Regions from separate parts of the Cellulosimicrobium sp. NPDC057862 genome, predicted to be linked through region 2. Evidence: riboswitches for the same ligand, from Rfam matches in the RefSeq annotation. Region 2 holds a riboswitch; each other region holds the start of a gene.
The links. Region 2 has a riboswitch for thiamine pyrophosphate ahead of ACFVN3_RS20620 (TenA family protein). Riboswitches for the same ligand answer to the same signal wherever they lie in the genome.

Region 1: linked by a shared signal. The riboswitch ahead of ACFVN3_RS09935 (ECF transporter S component) and the one ahead of ACFVN3_RS20620 (TenA family protein) in region 2 are both predicted to bind thiamine pyrophosphate.
Region 3: linked by a shared signal. The riboswitch ahead of thiO (glycine oxidase ThiO) and the one ahead of ACFVN3_RS20620 (TenA family protein) in region 2 are both predicted to bind thiamine pyrophosphate.
Region 4: linked by a shared signal. The riboswitch ahead of ACFVN3_RS00345 (thiamine ABC transporter substrate binding subunit) and the one ahead of ACFVN3_RS20620 (TenA family protein) in region 2 are both predicted to bind thiamine pyrophosphate.

What each region holds. Positions count from the first base shown of each region.
Region 1 is NZ_JBHVMH010000006.1:52,026-55,523, forward strand. It holds gene ACFVN3_RS09925 (Rv2578c family radical SAM protein) at 1-751, opposite strand, end outside; gene ACFVN3_RS09930 (hypothetical protein) at 811-1,251, opposite strand; TPP riboswitch at 1,340-1,459, shown strand; gene ACFVN3_RS09935 (ECF transporter S component) at 1,569-2,276, shown strand; gene ACFVN3_RS09940 (ABC transporter ATP-binding protein) at 2,350-3,498, shown strand, end outside.
Region 2 is NZ_JBHVMH010000034.1:4,044-7,541, reverse strand. It holds gene ACFVN3_RS20635 (VOC family protein) at 1-146, opposite strand, end outside; gene ACFVN3_RS20630 (alpha/beta hydrolase) at 274-918, opposite strand; gene ACFVN3_RS20625 (VOC family protein) at 915-1,841, opposite strand; TPP riboswitch at 1,931-2,055, shown strand; gene ACFVN3_RS20620 (TenA family protein) at 2,046-2,798, shown strand; gene ACFVN3_RS20615 (helix-turn-helix domain-containing protein) at 2,904-3,407, shown strand.
Region 3 is NZ_JBHVMH010000017.1:30,511-34,008, forward strand. It holds gene guaA (glutamine-hydrolyzing GMP synthase) at 1-879, opposite strand, end outside; gene thiE (thiamine phosphate synthase) at 923-1,648, opposite strand; TPP riboswitch at 1,701-1,780, shown strand; gene thiO (glycine oxidase ThiO) at 1,785-3,167, shown strand; gene thiS (sulfur carrier protein ThiS) at 3,171-3,404, shown strand.
Region 4 is NZ_JBHVMH010000001.1:83,674-87,171, forward strand. It holds gene ACFVN3_RS00340 (ABC transporter permease) at 1-742, opposite strand, end outside; gene ACFVN3_RS00345 (thiamine ABC transporter substrate binding subunit) at 810-1,904, opposite strand; TPP riboswitch at 1,986-2,090, opposite strand; gene ACFVN3_RS00350 (ABC transporter ATP-binding protein) at 2,268-3,149, shown strand; gene ACFVN3_RS00355 (ABC transporter permease) at 3,149-3,498, shown strand, end outside.

The sequences.
Region 1 (3,498 bases), on a different contig from region 2:
CCGCGACGAAGTCGCGCGTGCCGGTCGTGATGTCGACGAGGTCGGTCTCCTCTCCCGGACCGTCGAGGGCCTCGAGGGAGTCCACGCGCAGCGCGTCGCCGCCGGTCACGTCGCGCCCCTCGAGCGCGACCGCGCCGTCCGCGAGCGCCGCGGCGCCCGGGCCGACGAGCACGTCGCCGAGGGCGAGGTGGGCGCGGCGGCCCCCGCCGCCGACGACGTGGCGCCAGCCGCGTTCCGTGAGGAACCGGTGGTCGCCGCTCGCGACGAGCCGTGTGCCGTCGGCGAGCGTCACGCGGTAGGCGCGCTTGCGGGTGGTCCAGCGGTCGAGCACACGCGTACGCACGTACCGCCGGTAGGCGCCGTGCGGCGCGGTCCCCATGATCTCGTCGCCGACGCGCAGCTCGCCGATCGGGCGCTGGGTGCCGTCAGCCAGGAGCACCGGCGTGGTGGGAGCCAGGCAGTAGGAGCACGCGTGGCTGCACCCCCGGTACGGGTTGACCGTCCAGCGGAACGGCATGCGCGACATGGCCGGCACCTTGGACAACGCGCTCTTGGCGGTCACCTCGTGGAAGGTGATGCCGGCGAACTCCGGCGTGCGCACGCTGCGCACGAGGCCGACGCGCTCCAACCCCGGGAGCGCTCCGTCGTCCGCGCCGATCGCCTGTCCGTCCCACCGCACGAGAGCATTCGAACAGGTGTTCGATTGCGTGTCAAGGTCGCTCGGACGTGGCGCGTTCCCCGCGAGGTCCACCGCCTCACACGGGGCCGCACCGGCCTGTCCGCTACCCGCTCCGTGCTGTCACGGCGCCGTCACGGCGCGTCCTCCGCAGCCCACGCCATGAGCAGGCCCAGGTTCGCGAGCGGGACGTGGTGGCCGATCCGCGGGTGGTCGAGCGTCACGCCCACGACGCCGGCCGCGCCGAACGACGCGACGTAGTCGATCGCGTCCGGCACCGGCACCGCGAGCAGCGGTACCGCTGCGCCCTCGCCGACGACGCCCAGCGCGACCGCGGCCTCCCGCGCCCGGTCGGCGCTGCTGTAGAGGCAGACCATCGGCCCCTGTGCCGCGCCCACGGCGTACGGACGGGGCCGGTCCTCGGGTCCCCGCGCGATGAAGAACCAGGTGTCGAGCCGCGTCGTCTGCCGCCACAGCGCGATCTGCGCCGTCGTGTCTCCGGCGGGCGCGGACCGGACCGCCTCGTCGAGACGGTCCAGCTCCGCGACCGCGGCGGGGTCGTTGTCCCTCGTCATGCCGCCACGCTCTCACGCCCTGCCACGCCGTCCCGCGGGCTGAGACGCCGGGATTGTCGAGAGCGCACGAAGGCCCTAGGGTCGGGCCCGAACGCCCCCGGGGAGCGCACGAGCGCTGAGAGTGCAGGCCGGACACCCGTCCCCCCTGCAGACCCGTGGAACCTGATCTGGTTCGTACCAGCGAAGGGAGCAGGGCCGACGTCACCGTCCCCTGCGCGCTCGTGCCCGCGCGCCCCGCGCCCGGCCGTGCGCGCGGGCCGAGGCGGTGACGCGCCGTCGTGCACCCCTCGCCCCGGGGGCCCGACGGAGGGAACCGCATGGCCGAGCCCCGCACCACCCCGCAGCAGACGACCCCGGGCGCCGCCCCTGGCGCTGTCGTCGGGACGACCGACGACCCGACCACCGGGACCGCAGGCCACGTGCTCCCCGCGACGCCCCCGCCTGCCGCGCGCCGGCGGGGCCTGACCCTGCACGAGACGGTGCTGATCGCCGTGCTCGGCGTCGTCTTCGGGTTCGTGTACTGGGCGTTCGTGCAGCTCTGGGCCCCCTTGCAGCTCGCGATGGGCCCGCTCGCGGACCTCGCCGCGAACGTCCTCGCGGGCGCGTGGATCGTCGTCGGCCCGCTGGCCACGTACGTCGTGCGCAAGCCGGGGGTCGGCATCCTGGCCGAGACCCTCGCCGCGCTCGTCGAGGTCGTCTTCCTCGCCTCCCCCGCAGGGCCGCTCCTGCTCGTCGTGGGCCTGGTCCAGGGCCTCGGCGCCGAGCTGCCGTTCGCGCTCACGCGCTACCGCCGGTTCGGCTGGTGGGTGTTCGTCGCGTCCGGCGTGAGCGCCGCGCTCGTCACGTTCGCGTTCAACGCCGTGCGCTTCGGCTGGCTCGGGCAGGACTACGCGATGCTCCGGCTGGGTGTCCAGGTCGTGTCGTGCGTCGTCCTGTGCGGCCTCGCAGCCCGCCTCCTGGGCGACGCGCTCGCGCGCACCGGCGCCCTCGACGCCTTCGCGATCGGCGCGGCCCGCCGTGGCTGAGCGCGCCGCCCCCGACACACCCGAGGCCGCCCCTCGGGACCCCGCCACGGCCGACGCCGTCACAGCCGACGCCGTGACCGTGCGCCTCGGGCACCACGGCGCCCGGGTGCTCGACGCCGTCGACGTCACGGTCCCGGCCGGGACGAGCCTCCTCGTCCTCGGCCCGTCCGGCTGCGGGAAGTCGACCCTCCTGCGTGCGCTCGTCGGCGTCGTCCCGCACACGCTCCCGGGCACCGTCGCGGGCGGGCTGCGCGTCGCCGGGCTCGACCCGCGCGAGGTGCCGCCGCCCGCGCTCGCCGCCCGCGTGGGCCTGGTCCAGCAGCGGCCCGGCGACCAGCTCTGCCTGGCGCACGTGGACGAGGAGCTGCGGTTCGCGCTCGAGAACCGCGGCGCCGACCCCCGCACCATGGACGACCGTGCGACCGCCGCGCTCGCCGCCGTCGGCGCCGCGCACCTGCGCGACCGCCCGACCCACGCCCTGTCGGGCGGTGAGGCGCAGCGCGTCGCGGTCGCCGCCGCGCTCGTCGCCGACCCGGAGCTCGTCGTCCTCGACGAGCCCACCGCGCTCCTGGACCCCGCTGCCGCGCACGACGTCGGGGCGCTCGTCGCCGGCCTCGCCCGGACACCCGGGCCCGACGGCGAGGCGTCGCCCGCCAGGCTCCCCCACCGCTCCGTCGTGCTCGTCGAGCATCGCCTGGACGACCTGGGCGCGCTGCCCGGCGCCACCCTGGTGCTGGGCCGCGAGGGCCGGGTCGTCGCGCACGGCCCCACGCACCGCGTCCTGCGCGAGCACGCACGCGACCTCGCCGACCTGGGGTGCTGGCTGCCGCTCGCCGTCCGCCTGGAGCAGGCGGGTGCCCCGGGGCCGCTCGGCTCCCCGGCGACCGACGGGTGGCTGGTCGATCTCGCACGGACGTCGTCCGCACCCCCGACGAGCTCGGGCCGGGACCCGGCCGGGCTTGCGCCGGGCTCGGAGCGTCCGGTCGCGCTCCGGGCGCGCGGGCTCGCCGTCCACCGGGGCGGCCTCACCGCGGGGCGCGCCCGCCGGACCGGGCACCCCGTCGTGCGCGACGTCGACCTCGACGTCCGCGTGGGCGAGGTGCTCGCCGTCGTGGGGCCCAACGGGGGCGGCAAGTCGACGCTCCTGCGCGGCCTGGCCGGGCTCGAGCGCACCACGGGCGTCGTCGTGACCGCGACGGACGATCCCGTCGCGATGGTGTTC
Region 2 (3,498 bases):
GACCCGCCCACGCGCACGCTGACGTACACCGGCGGGCCGTCCGCGGGGAACGCGTACTCGACCGTCCCGCGCAGCAGGTCGCGGTAGAAGCCGAGCGACCGGTCGAGGTCGGCGACGGTGAGGATCGGGAAGAGGCTGCGGAACATCGGCCTGGCTCCTCGGTGCGCTGGGCAGGGGTGCTCCCATCGTGCGCGCCCGACGCCGAGCGCGCGCCCCGGGGCGCGTGCGCTCAGCGCTGCCTCAGCGCCGCCGTCCGGGCCGCGCGGACCGGTCTCAGTCCTTTGTGCGACCCACGGAGTCGTCGAGGAAGGCCCGGACGTCGGCGAGCTCGCGCGCGTCGATGCCGTGCGCGAGGCCGGGGTAGACGCGCTCGACGAGCGTCGAGCGGCCTGGCAGCCACGCGGCCGTGCGGTCGATCGCGTGCGGCGCGATGACGCGGTCGTCGGCGCCGCGGCCCCAGAAGACGGGCGGGCGGGAGGCGGCGAGCGCGGCGTCGGCGGGCTGCTCCGCGGCCTGGACGAACCCGCCGAGGACGACGGTCGCCGCCACGCGCTCGGGGCGCGTGCGCAGGAGCTGCGTCGCCACGAGCCCGCCCTGGGAGAACCCGACGGGGACGACCTGCCGCTCGGGACCGAGCTTGGCGTCGACCCACGCCCAGACCGCCGCGGTCGCGCGCGCCACCGGCTCCGGGTCGGGGTCGCCGGGCGTGTCGATCGGGAACCAGGCGAACCCGCCGTGCGGGAGCGCGAGCGGGGCGCGCAGCGAGACCCAGGGCGCACCGAGGTGCGGGCCGAGGCCCGCGAGGTCGTGCTCGTGCGAGCCGAACCCGTGCAGCAGGACGACGACGGCGCCCGACGCGGGCGGGTTCGTCAGCCCCGCGTCGGACCGGACCGCGACGAGCGTGGCCGGTGCGCTCATCGCGCGAGCAGCTCGTCGGTCGTCGTGCCGGGCACGGCGAGCGTGACGCGCGTGCCCCACGGGTCGTGCACGACGACGGAGCGACCGTCGTCGGCGTGCTGCAGCCCGCGGGCGCGCAGGCGGGCGACGAGCGCGTCGAGGTCGTCGCGGCCGGGGACGGTGATCGCCACGTCGCCGAGCCCGAGGCTCGCGGCGCGCGGGCCGGCGCCCGCGCTGTTCCAGACGTTCATCGCGACGTGGTGGTGGTACCCGCCCGCGGACGCGAACAGGGCGCCGCTGTACTCGGTGACGGTGGCCTCGAACCCGACGGCGTCGACGTAGAAGTCGTGCGCGGTCGCGATGTCGCCGACCTGGAGGTGGACGTGCCCCACGCGCCCGGCGAGCGAGGGCCCGGCGTCGAACGTCTCCTGGTCGAGGTGCGTGCGCAGGTAGGCGTTCGGGTCCAGGAACTCGGTCGCCATGACGATCTGGCCCCGCTCGCGCACCCAGGTCTCGCGCGGGCGGTCGGTGTACAGCTCGACGCCGTTGCCCTCGGGGTCGGTGAAGTAGAACGCCTCGCTGACGAGGTGGTCGCTCGACCCGACGAACGATCCCCGGCGGTCCTGCGCGGCGCGGTAGACGGTCGCGGCGAGGCTCGACGCGTCGTCGAACAGGAACGCGGTGTGGAACAGGCCGGCCTGGCGCCGGTCGACGGCGGGCAGGCCGGGCGTGTGCACCAGGCGCAGCATGGGCGTCGTGCCGCGGCCGAGGACGCGGTGCACCTCGGTGCCGCGCGAGCGCTCCTCGAGGGGCGCGAGCGCGAACGCGCCCGTGTAGTAGGACGTCATCTGCTCGAGGTCGCCGACGCGCAGCGTGACGGCGTCCATGCTCGTGGACGGGGACAGGAGGCGGTCGGTCGGCGCGCCCGGGGTGCTCGTGGTCATGTCTGCTCCAACTTGTTGTCGCTACAACTATATTCCCACACGTCGCCGGATGCTCCCGACACGGGCGGTGCTTCCTTGCTAGGGTCGCGACGAACCACGCGGGGCGTCCCGCCCGGGCGACCGGGCCGAGGGACTGAGACGAGCGGTACGGCCGCCCGGACCCGTCGAACCTGATCTCGCTAGCACGAGCGGAGGAACGTGGGCATGACGACGCCTGCTGCCATCACTGTGAACCCCGTCCGCACGGACGACCCGACCGCGCTCGTCCGGAGGGGGGAGATCGGCTTCACGGTCGACCTCGCCCGGCGGTACGCGCACCTCTTCGACGAGTTCTACGACCACCCGTTCCTCGCCGGGCTGCGCGACGGGTCGGTCGAGCCGGCCGCGGTACGGCACTACGTGGGCCAGGACCACCAGTACCTCACGGCCTACCTGCGCAGCTACGGGCTCGGCATGGCGCTCGCTCCCGACCGCGAGTGGGCCGCGTACTTCCACGAGAAGGCCGGGTTCCTGCTCGACGACGAGTCGCACGCCCACCACGCGATGTGCGACTTCCTCGGCGTGACGTACGAGGAGGCGCAGACGAACCGCCTCGCCCCGAGCGCGCAGGCGTACGTCGACCACATGCTCGCCGCGGGCCGCGACTCGCTCGGCGTGCTGCTCGCCGCGCTCCTGCCGTGCCCGTGGACCTACATCTGGTCGGCGCGGCGGTTCTGGCTCGCCGAGCGGGAGACGACGCCCGGCGCGATCGGGGACGACCACCCGCTCGCGGGCTGGTGGGAGTTCTACGCCGCCGAGCGCACCGAGGGCGTCCTGGACGACCTCCGGGCACGCCTCGACGCGCTCGCCGCCGACGCCGGGGAGGCGGAGCGCGCGCGCATGGAGCGCGCGTTCGAGCTGAGCTGCCGGCACGAGATCCGGTTCTGGCAGATGGCGTGGTCGCTCGAGCGGTGGTGACGCCCCTCCCGGGCCGGTGAGCGCCCGACGTCGGGCCTTACGCCAGCAGCAGATCCCCGCCCGGGTGCCTCGGCACCCGGGCGGGAGCGCGGGTAGCGTGACCGCATGGACGCGACGAGCGCGGCGCCGGGCCCGGCGCCGATCGCAGTGCCGAGCAGAGCGACGGCGAGCCCCCGGTCCCGGGAGGGCGGGCGGCCGGAGCCGCTGCTGCGCCACGTCATCGGCGGGATCCTCCGGCGGGCGCGGCTCGCGCAGGGTCGCACCCTCGTCGACGTCGCGGCCTCCGCGCGCGTCTCCACCGCCTACCTGTCCGAGGTGGAGCGCGGCCGCAAGGAGGCGTCGTCCGAGGTGCTGGCCGCCGTCTGCGGCGCCCTCGGCCTGCGCCTCGTGGACCTCGTGGCCCGCACGGGGGAGGAGCTGCGCCCCGTCGCCCCGGTGCGCGTGCTCTCGTCCGTGCGGGAGCGCGGCGCGCTCTCCGCGCCGCGCCACCCCGCACCCGCCGGGGAGCCCGTGCGCGACCTCCCGGTCGCGCGGACCATGATCGCGACCACGACGCTCGCGGCGCGCCCGACCGCGCGCGCCGCCGACGTCCTGCTCCTCGCCGCCTGAGTCGCGGACCCCGGGGGTCGAGGCGCACCCGACGGGTACCTGGTCAGCACCGCGTGTCGTGCCCCGGTGCGGCGGGAGGCGCGCGGCTACC
Region 3 (3,498 bases), on a different contig from region 2:
CCGGATCACGAGCTTGACGCCCGTCGCCGCGACGAAGTCGCGCTCGATCTGCTCCACCTCGCCCGCGCGCATGAGCCCGTGGTCGACGTGCACGCACGTGAGCTGGTCGCCCACCGCGCGCTGGACGAGCGCCGCCGCGACCGCGGAGTCGACGCCGCCGGAGAGCGCGCAGATGACGCGCGCGTCGCCGACCTGGGCGCGGATCGCCGCGACCTGGTCCGCGATGACGTTGCCGGGCGTCCAGTCCGGGGCGAGCCCGGCGCCGTCGTACAGGAAGTGCTCCAGCACGGTCTGGCCGTGCGCGGAGTGCTTGACCTCGGGGTGCCACTGCACGCCGTAGAGGCGGCGCGTGGTGTCCTCGAACGCGGCGACGGGTGAGCCGGCCGATGTCGCGAGGACCTCGAAGCCCTCGGGCGCACGGTGCACCGCGTCGCCGTGGCTCATCCACGTGGTCTGGTTCTCGGGGGTCCCGTCGAGCAGCACGCCCGCGGCGCACACCTCGACCTCGGTGCCGCCGTACTCGCGCAGGCCCGTCTGGGCGACCTCGCCACCCAGCGCCTTGGCCATGGCCTGGAAGCCGTAGCAGATGCCCATGACGGGCACGCCGGCCGCGAACAGGGCCGGGTCGACGAACGGGGCGCCGGTCGCGTACACCGACGACGGCCCGCCGGAGAGGATGATCGCCACCGGGTCCTTGGCGAGCATCTGCTCGACCGTGAAGGTGTGCGGCACGATCTCGGAGTAGACCTTGGCCTCGCGCACGCGGCGCGCGATGAGCTGCGCGTACTGGGCGCCGAAGTCGACGACGAGCACGGGCCGCGGGGTCGCGGCGACCTCGGCGGTGGTGGGGGTTTCGGGAGCGGTGGCGGGTGACGTCACCGGTCCAGGATAGTCGCCGCCCGGCGCGGTCCCGTCCCGCGTCTCAGGCGTCGGTGCGCTCGGTGGCACGCTCAGCGGCTCGCTCGGCGACCCGCCCGCGCAGCGACCGGGCCGCGGCTTCCGGGTCCGGCGCCTGCGTGATCGCCCGCACGACGACGACGCGGGTCGCCCCGGCGTCGAGGACGGCGTCCAGCCGCTCCGCGTCGATCCCGCCGATCGCGAACCACGGGGTGCTGGGCCGCGTCGCGGCGACCGCGCGCAGCAGGTCGAGCCCGACGGCGGCACGCCCCGGCTTGGTCGGCGTCGCCCACAGCGGCCCGACGCAGAAGTAGTCGACGTCCGGGTCGGCCTCGGCGGCGGCCGCCTGGTCGGCCGAGTGCGTGGACCGGCCGACCACCGGTGCCGCGCCGAGCAGGGAGCGCACCGCGGGGACGGGCAGGTCGCCCTGGCCCATGTGCACCACGGGCGCGGCGGTCAGTCGTGCGACATCCGCCCGGTCGTTGACCGCCCACAGCGCACCGTGCTCCGTCGCGACCCGCGCGACGATCTCCTGGAGCTCGAGCTCGCGCGCCACGTCGAGCGTCTTGTCGCGGAGCTGGACCACGTCGACCCCGCCCGCGAGCGCCGCCCGCAGGAAGTCCTCGAGGTCGCCGCGCTCCTCGCGCGCGTCGGTACACAGGTAGAGGCGCGCGTCGGCGAGGCGGGCGCGCGCGACGTCCGGAGCCGCAGGCGCGGGAGCGGCGGGGGTGGCGAAGGTCTCGGGGCTCACCTGCCGGAGCCTAGCCGCGGCGTGCCCGGAGCAGGCGGTACTGTGGCCGACAGCACGGGAGCCCCGCACGGGGCTGAGAGGGCGTCGGAGCCGACCGTCGAACCTGATCTGGGTCATGCCAGCGAAGGGAGCGCGCATGCACACCCCTGTCCGTCCGGGGTCCCGCCCGCCGGGAGCCGGTCCTGTCGTGCCCGACGGCGCGCGTGACGTCGTCGTCGTGGGCGGCGGGATCGTGGGGCTCGCCGTCGCGTGGCGCGCGGCGCGCGCCGGGCTGACCGTCACGGTGCTCGACCCGACGCCGGGCGACGGCGCGACGCACGCCGCCGCCGGGATGCTCGCCCCGGTCACCGAGGCCGACTTCGGCGAGGACGACGCGCTGCGACTGCACCTCGCGGCCGCCGCGGCGTGGCCCGCGTTCGCCGCCGACCTGCGTGCCGCGACGGAGGCCGACGTCGGGCTGCGCACCGCGGGCACCCTCACCCTCGCGTACGACGCCGACGACCTCGCGCTGCTCCGGCGCGTCCTCGCCCTCCACGCGGCGCACGGCCTCGCGTCGCACGAGCTCACCGTCGCCGACGCGCGCCGGCGCGAGCCCTACCTCGGTCCGCGGGTCGCGGGCGCCGCCTGGGCCCCGGCCGACCACGCGGTCGACCCGCGCGCGACGCACGCCGCGCTGCTCGGCGCGCTCGGCGGCACCGGTGCGGGCTCCGGGCCGGGGACACTCGCGGGGGCGAACAGGGGTCCCGAGGTGCGCGCCGTCGTCGTGCGGGCATCGGCGACGCGGCTCGCGCTCGACCCGGCCGGGCGCGTCGTGGGCGTGCACGACGACGCGGGCCGGCTCCACGCGGCGGGTGCGGTCGTCGTCGCGGCGGGCTGGGAGTCGGGCGCGCTGCTCGCCGAGGTGCCGGGCGTCGTCGTGCCCACGCGGCCGGTCAAGGGGCAGACCCTGCGCCTCGACGCCGGGCCGGACCTCGCGCTCGAGCACGTGGTGCGCGGGGTCGTGCAGGGGCGGCCGGTGTACGTCGTGCCGCGCGACCCCGTCCCGGACGGGCAGGGTCACGGCTGCACGGGGCACCGCGAGGTGGTCGTCGGGGCGACCACCGAGGAGAACCCCGACGACCGCCGCGCGACCGCCGGCGGCGTCTTCGCCCTGCTGCGCGACGCGCGCGCCCTGCTGCCGGGGATCGACGAGGCCGCGCTCGTCGACGTCACGCCCCGGGCGCGCCCCGCGACCCCGGACAACCTGCCGCTCGTCGGTCCGACCGCCGTCCCCGGGCTGCACCTCGCAACCGGGCACGGGCGCAACGGCATCCTGCTCGCACCGCTCACCGCCGACGCGGTGGTCGCCGGCCTCACCGGCACCGCGCTCCCCGCCGACGCCGCCGCCGCCCTCTCCCCGACCCGCACCGACCGCTTCGCCGAACCCAGGGTTGTCCCCGGGTTCGCGTCAGATCCGGGGAACAACCCCGGGTTCGACGCCGGCCGGTCGGCCGCCTTCGCCACGACGACACCGAGGTGACCCGTGACCCCACACCCTCCGACCGCGCTCGTCAACGGCGAGCCGTACCCGCTCGACGCGCCCGTGCACCTCGAGCAGCTCGTCGCGGCGCTCGTCCCGGCGTACGTCGCCGACGGGACGCCGCAGGGCGTCGCCGTCGCCGTGGACGACGCCGTCGTGCCGCGCGGCTCCTGGGCGACGACCGTCGTCGCGCCCGGCGACCGCATCGAGATCGTGACCGCCGTCCAGGGCGGCTGAGGAGGACCCGTGACCACGACCGACAGCTCCCCCGCGACCGCGAACCGACCGACGGAGGGCGACGACCCGCTCGTCGTCGCCGGGACGACCATCG
Region 4 (3,498 bases), on a different contig from region 2:
CGGCGGTGCGCAGGTCGAGGAACTGCGTGGTCTGGATCCAGATCTCCGTCTCGATCGTCCCGTAGCGGATGCCGCCGAGGACGAGCACGACGCCGAACGCCGTCGCGCAGAAGAGGAAGACGATCGACGCGGCGCTCGCGATGGCCGGCGTCAGCGCCGGGAGCGTCACGGTGCGGAACGCGCGCCACGGCGTCGCGCCGAGCGCCCGGGCGGCCTGCTCGGCGCGCGGGTCGAGGTGCTCCCACAGCCCGCCGACCGTGCGCACCACCACGGAGTAGTTGAAGAACACGAGCGCGACGACGATCGCCGCGAACGTCTCGTCGAGCCCCAGGAACCCGAGCGGGCCGCCCTGCACGAGCAGCGACCGGAACGCGACGCCGACGACGACGGTCGGGAGCACGAACGGCACGGTGACGAGCGCGCGCACGACCCGTCGCCCCGGGAACCGGCACCGGTACAGCACGTACGCGCCGGGCACGCCGAGCAGCACGGAGAACACCGTGCCGAGCACCGCCTGCCACAGCGTCAGCCCGAGGATGCGCCACGTCCGCGGCTGGGAGAACACCTCCGCGAACCCCGACAGGTCGAGGCCGCCGTCGTCCCCGACGAACCCGCGCGCCACGAGCGTGAGGACCGGCCACGCGAAGAACACCCCGAGAAACACCAGCGGCACCGCCGCCGCCAGACCCCACAGCACCGCGCGCCCGACGCCACCCCGCCGGACCGCCCGGCCCCTCACCACGGCTCTACCTCGCGCGACCACAGCTCTACCTCGCGAGGTAGAGCCGTGGTCGCTCGTGGACCGGGCGTCAGTCGACGACCGTCGCCGTCCATGCCTTGATCCACTCGTCGCGGTGCGCCGAGACGTCGGCGGGCGCGACCTCGAAGGGCTCGTCGGCGAGCGGCGCGAACTCGGCCCAGCCGTCGGGCAGCGCGACGGCGTCGTCGGCGGGGTACATGTACATCTGGCCGGGCACGTCCGACTGGAACGCCTCGCTCACGAGGAAGTCGACGAGCTGCTGCGCGCCCTCGGGGTTCTTCGCGTTCGCGAGCACGCCCGCGTACTCGACCTGGCGGAAGCACGTGTCGAGCAGCGCGCCGGTCGTGGACGCGGAGCCGTCCTCGGTGAGCGTGAACGCGGGCGACGTCGAGTACGACAGCACGAGCGGGCGCGGCCCGGCGCCCTCGGAGCCGGAGAAGTCGACGTAGTACGCGTCCGACCACCCGTCCACGACCTTGACGCCGTTGGCGCGGAGGTCGGCCCAGTAGTCCTCCCACCCGTCCTCGCCGAACGCGCCGACGGTCGCGAGGAGGAATGCGAGCCCGGGCGACGACGTCGCAGGGTTCGTCACGACGAGCAGGTCCTCGTACTCGGGCTTCGCGAGGTCCTCGAGCGTCACGGGCTCGGGGATCCCCGCGTCGGCGAACCACGTGTGGTCGACGTTGACGCACACGTCGCCGAGGTCGACCGGAGTGAGCTCACCTCCGTCGCCCACCGCGTACTGCGCCGCGGAGTCGGAGAGGCCGTCCGGCGTGTACGGGTCGAGCACGCCCTCGTCGATCGCGCGCGACGCGAACGTGTTGTCGATCCCGAACACGACGTCGCCGAGCGGTGAGTCCTTCGTGAGGATGAGCTGGTTGACGAGCGCGCCGCCGTCGCCGGGCGCGACCTGCTCGACGGTGAGCCCGCTCTCCTCCTCGAACGCGGCGAGCACCTCGTCGCTCACGGCGAAGGAGTCGTGGGTCACGAGGGTGACGGTCCCACCCGTGCCCGACGACGCGTCGTCGCCTCCCGCGCCGTCGTCGCCGCCGCTGCACGCGGCGAGCGCGAGGAGGGCAAGGGTCGTCCCCGCGCCGGTGGCGAGGGACCGGGCCCGGCGGGTGCGGGCGGTCGTGCGCTGCATGTGTCCTCCCAGGACGTTCAGGAGGGGTCCACCGACCCGTGCGACCCGTGCTCCGGCGAGCGCGGGCGACCGCACGAGCAGGTGATCGAGATCCCGACTTCCTCCACCGGTGCTAACCGGATCAGGTTCGAGGGTCTGCGGTGGTCCGCACTCTCAGCTCCTCCAGGAGCTCCCCTGTCGTTCACGTCGAGCCTACACCGGGCCGCCCCTCGGGAATCCCCCTGAGAGAACCCTGAGAGCGGCCCGGCGGCGACCAGGGAAGGGTCCGGGCCGGTCCCCGATGCCCGCGGGCGCGCGCCCGCGGGAGGGTCGTGACGACCGGACCGGGGTCCCCGGCCGACGACGCAGGAGGGTGAAGGACCGATGAGCAGCAGACCTGGGACGACGCGTACGACGACGACCGTCGCCGCGTCCGCGGAGCACGCCACGGGAGCCGCAGGAGTCTCCGGAACCACGCCGGAGCATCCCGTGATCGCGACCGCACGGGGCCTCGAGAAGACCTACGGGCGCGGCGAGGCGACGGTCCGCGCGCTCGACGGCGTCGACGTCGACCTCGAGCGGGGGCGGCTGACCGCGATCATGGGCCCGTCCGGGTCGGGAAAGTCGACCCTCATGCACTGCCTCGCCGGACTCGACTCCCCCACGGCGGGCACCGTCGTCGTGGACGGCGAGACGGTGTCGGCGATGAGCGAGCGGCGCCTGACGCGGCTCCGACGCACACGCATCGGGTTCGTCTTCCAGTCGTTCAACCTCGTCCCGACGCTCACCGCGGAGGAGAACATCGTGCTCCCGCTGGCCATCGCGCGCCGGCCGGTGGACCGCGAGTGGTTCGACCGCGTGGTCGACGCCGTGGGGCTGCGCCCGCGGCTCGGGCACCGCCCGGCGGAGCTCTCGGGCGGGCAGCAGCAACGCGTGGCGTGCGCGCGGGCGCTCGTGTCCCGGCCGGCGGTCGTGTTCGCGGACGAGCCGACGGGCAACCTCGACTCGCGCGCCGCCGCGGAGGTGCTCGGCTTCCTGCGCGCCTCGGTGGACGACCTCGGCCAGTCGGTCGCGATGGTCACGCACGACCCCACGGCGGCGTCGTACGCGCACCGCGTCCTGTTCCTCGCCGACGGTCGCCTCGTCACCGAGCTGCGCGACCCGACGACGCAGGCCGTCCTCGACACGCTCGGCGCCCTCACGCCGGTGGCGCCCGCGGGCGCGCACGCCGCCGAACCTGCGCACGCACCGGCGGCCGTCCGATGATGGGCCGGATCGCGCTGCGCGGCGTGCGCGCGCACGGCGCCCAGCTCGTCCTGTCGGTGCTCGCGGTGACGATCGGCGTCGCGTTCGTCACCGGCACGTTCGCGCTGCGCGCGATGCTCGCGTCGACGTTCGACGGCATCGTCGCGTCGTCGATCCAGGCCGACGCGTACGTGCGCGGTGCGACCGCCGCGGGGTCCGCGCTCGAGTCGTCGTCCGCTCAGCTCGGTGGGGCCCGCAGCCTCGTCCCGGCAGACCTGGCCGAGACGCTCGACGCGCGCGACGACGTCGACCTCGCGCTCGCCGAGGTGAGCGGTCCTGCCGTCCTCGTGGGCGCCGACGGCACCGCGGT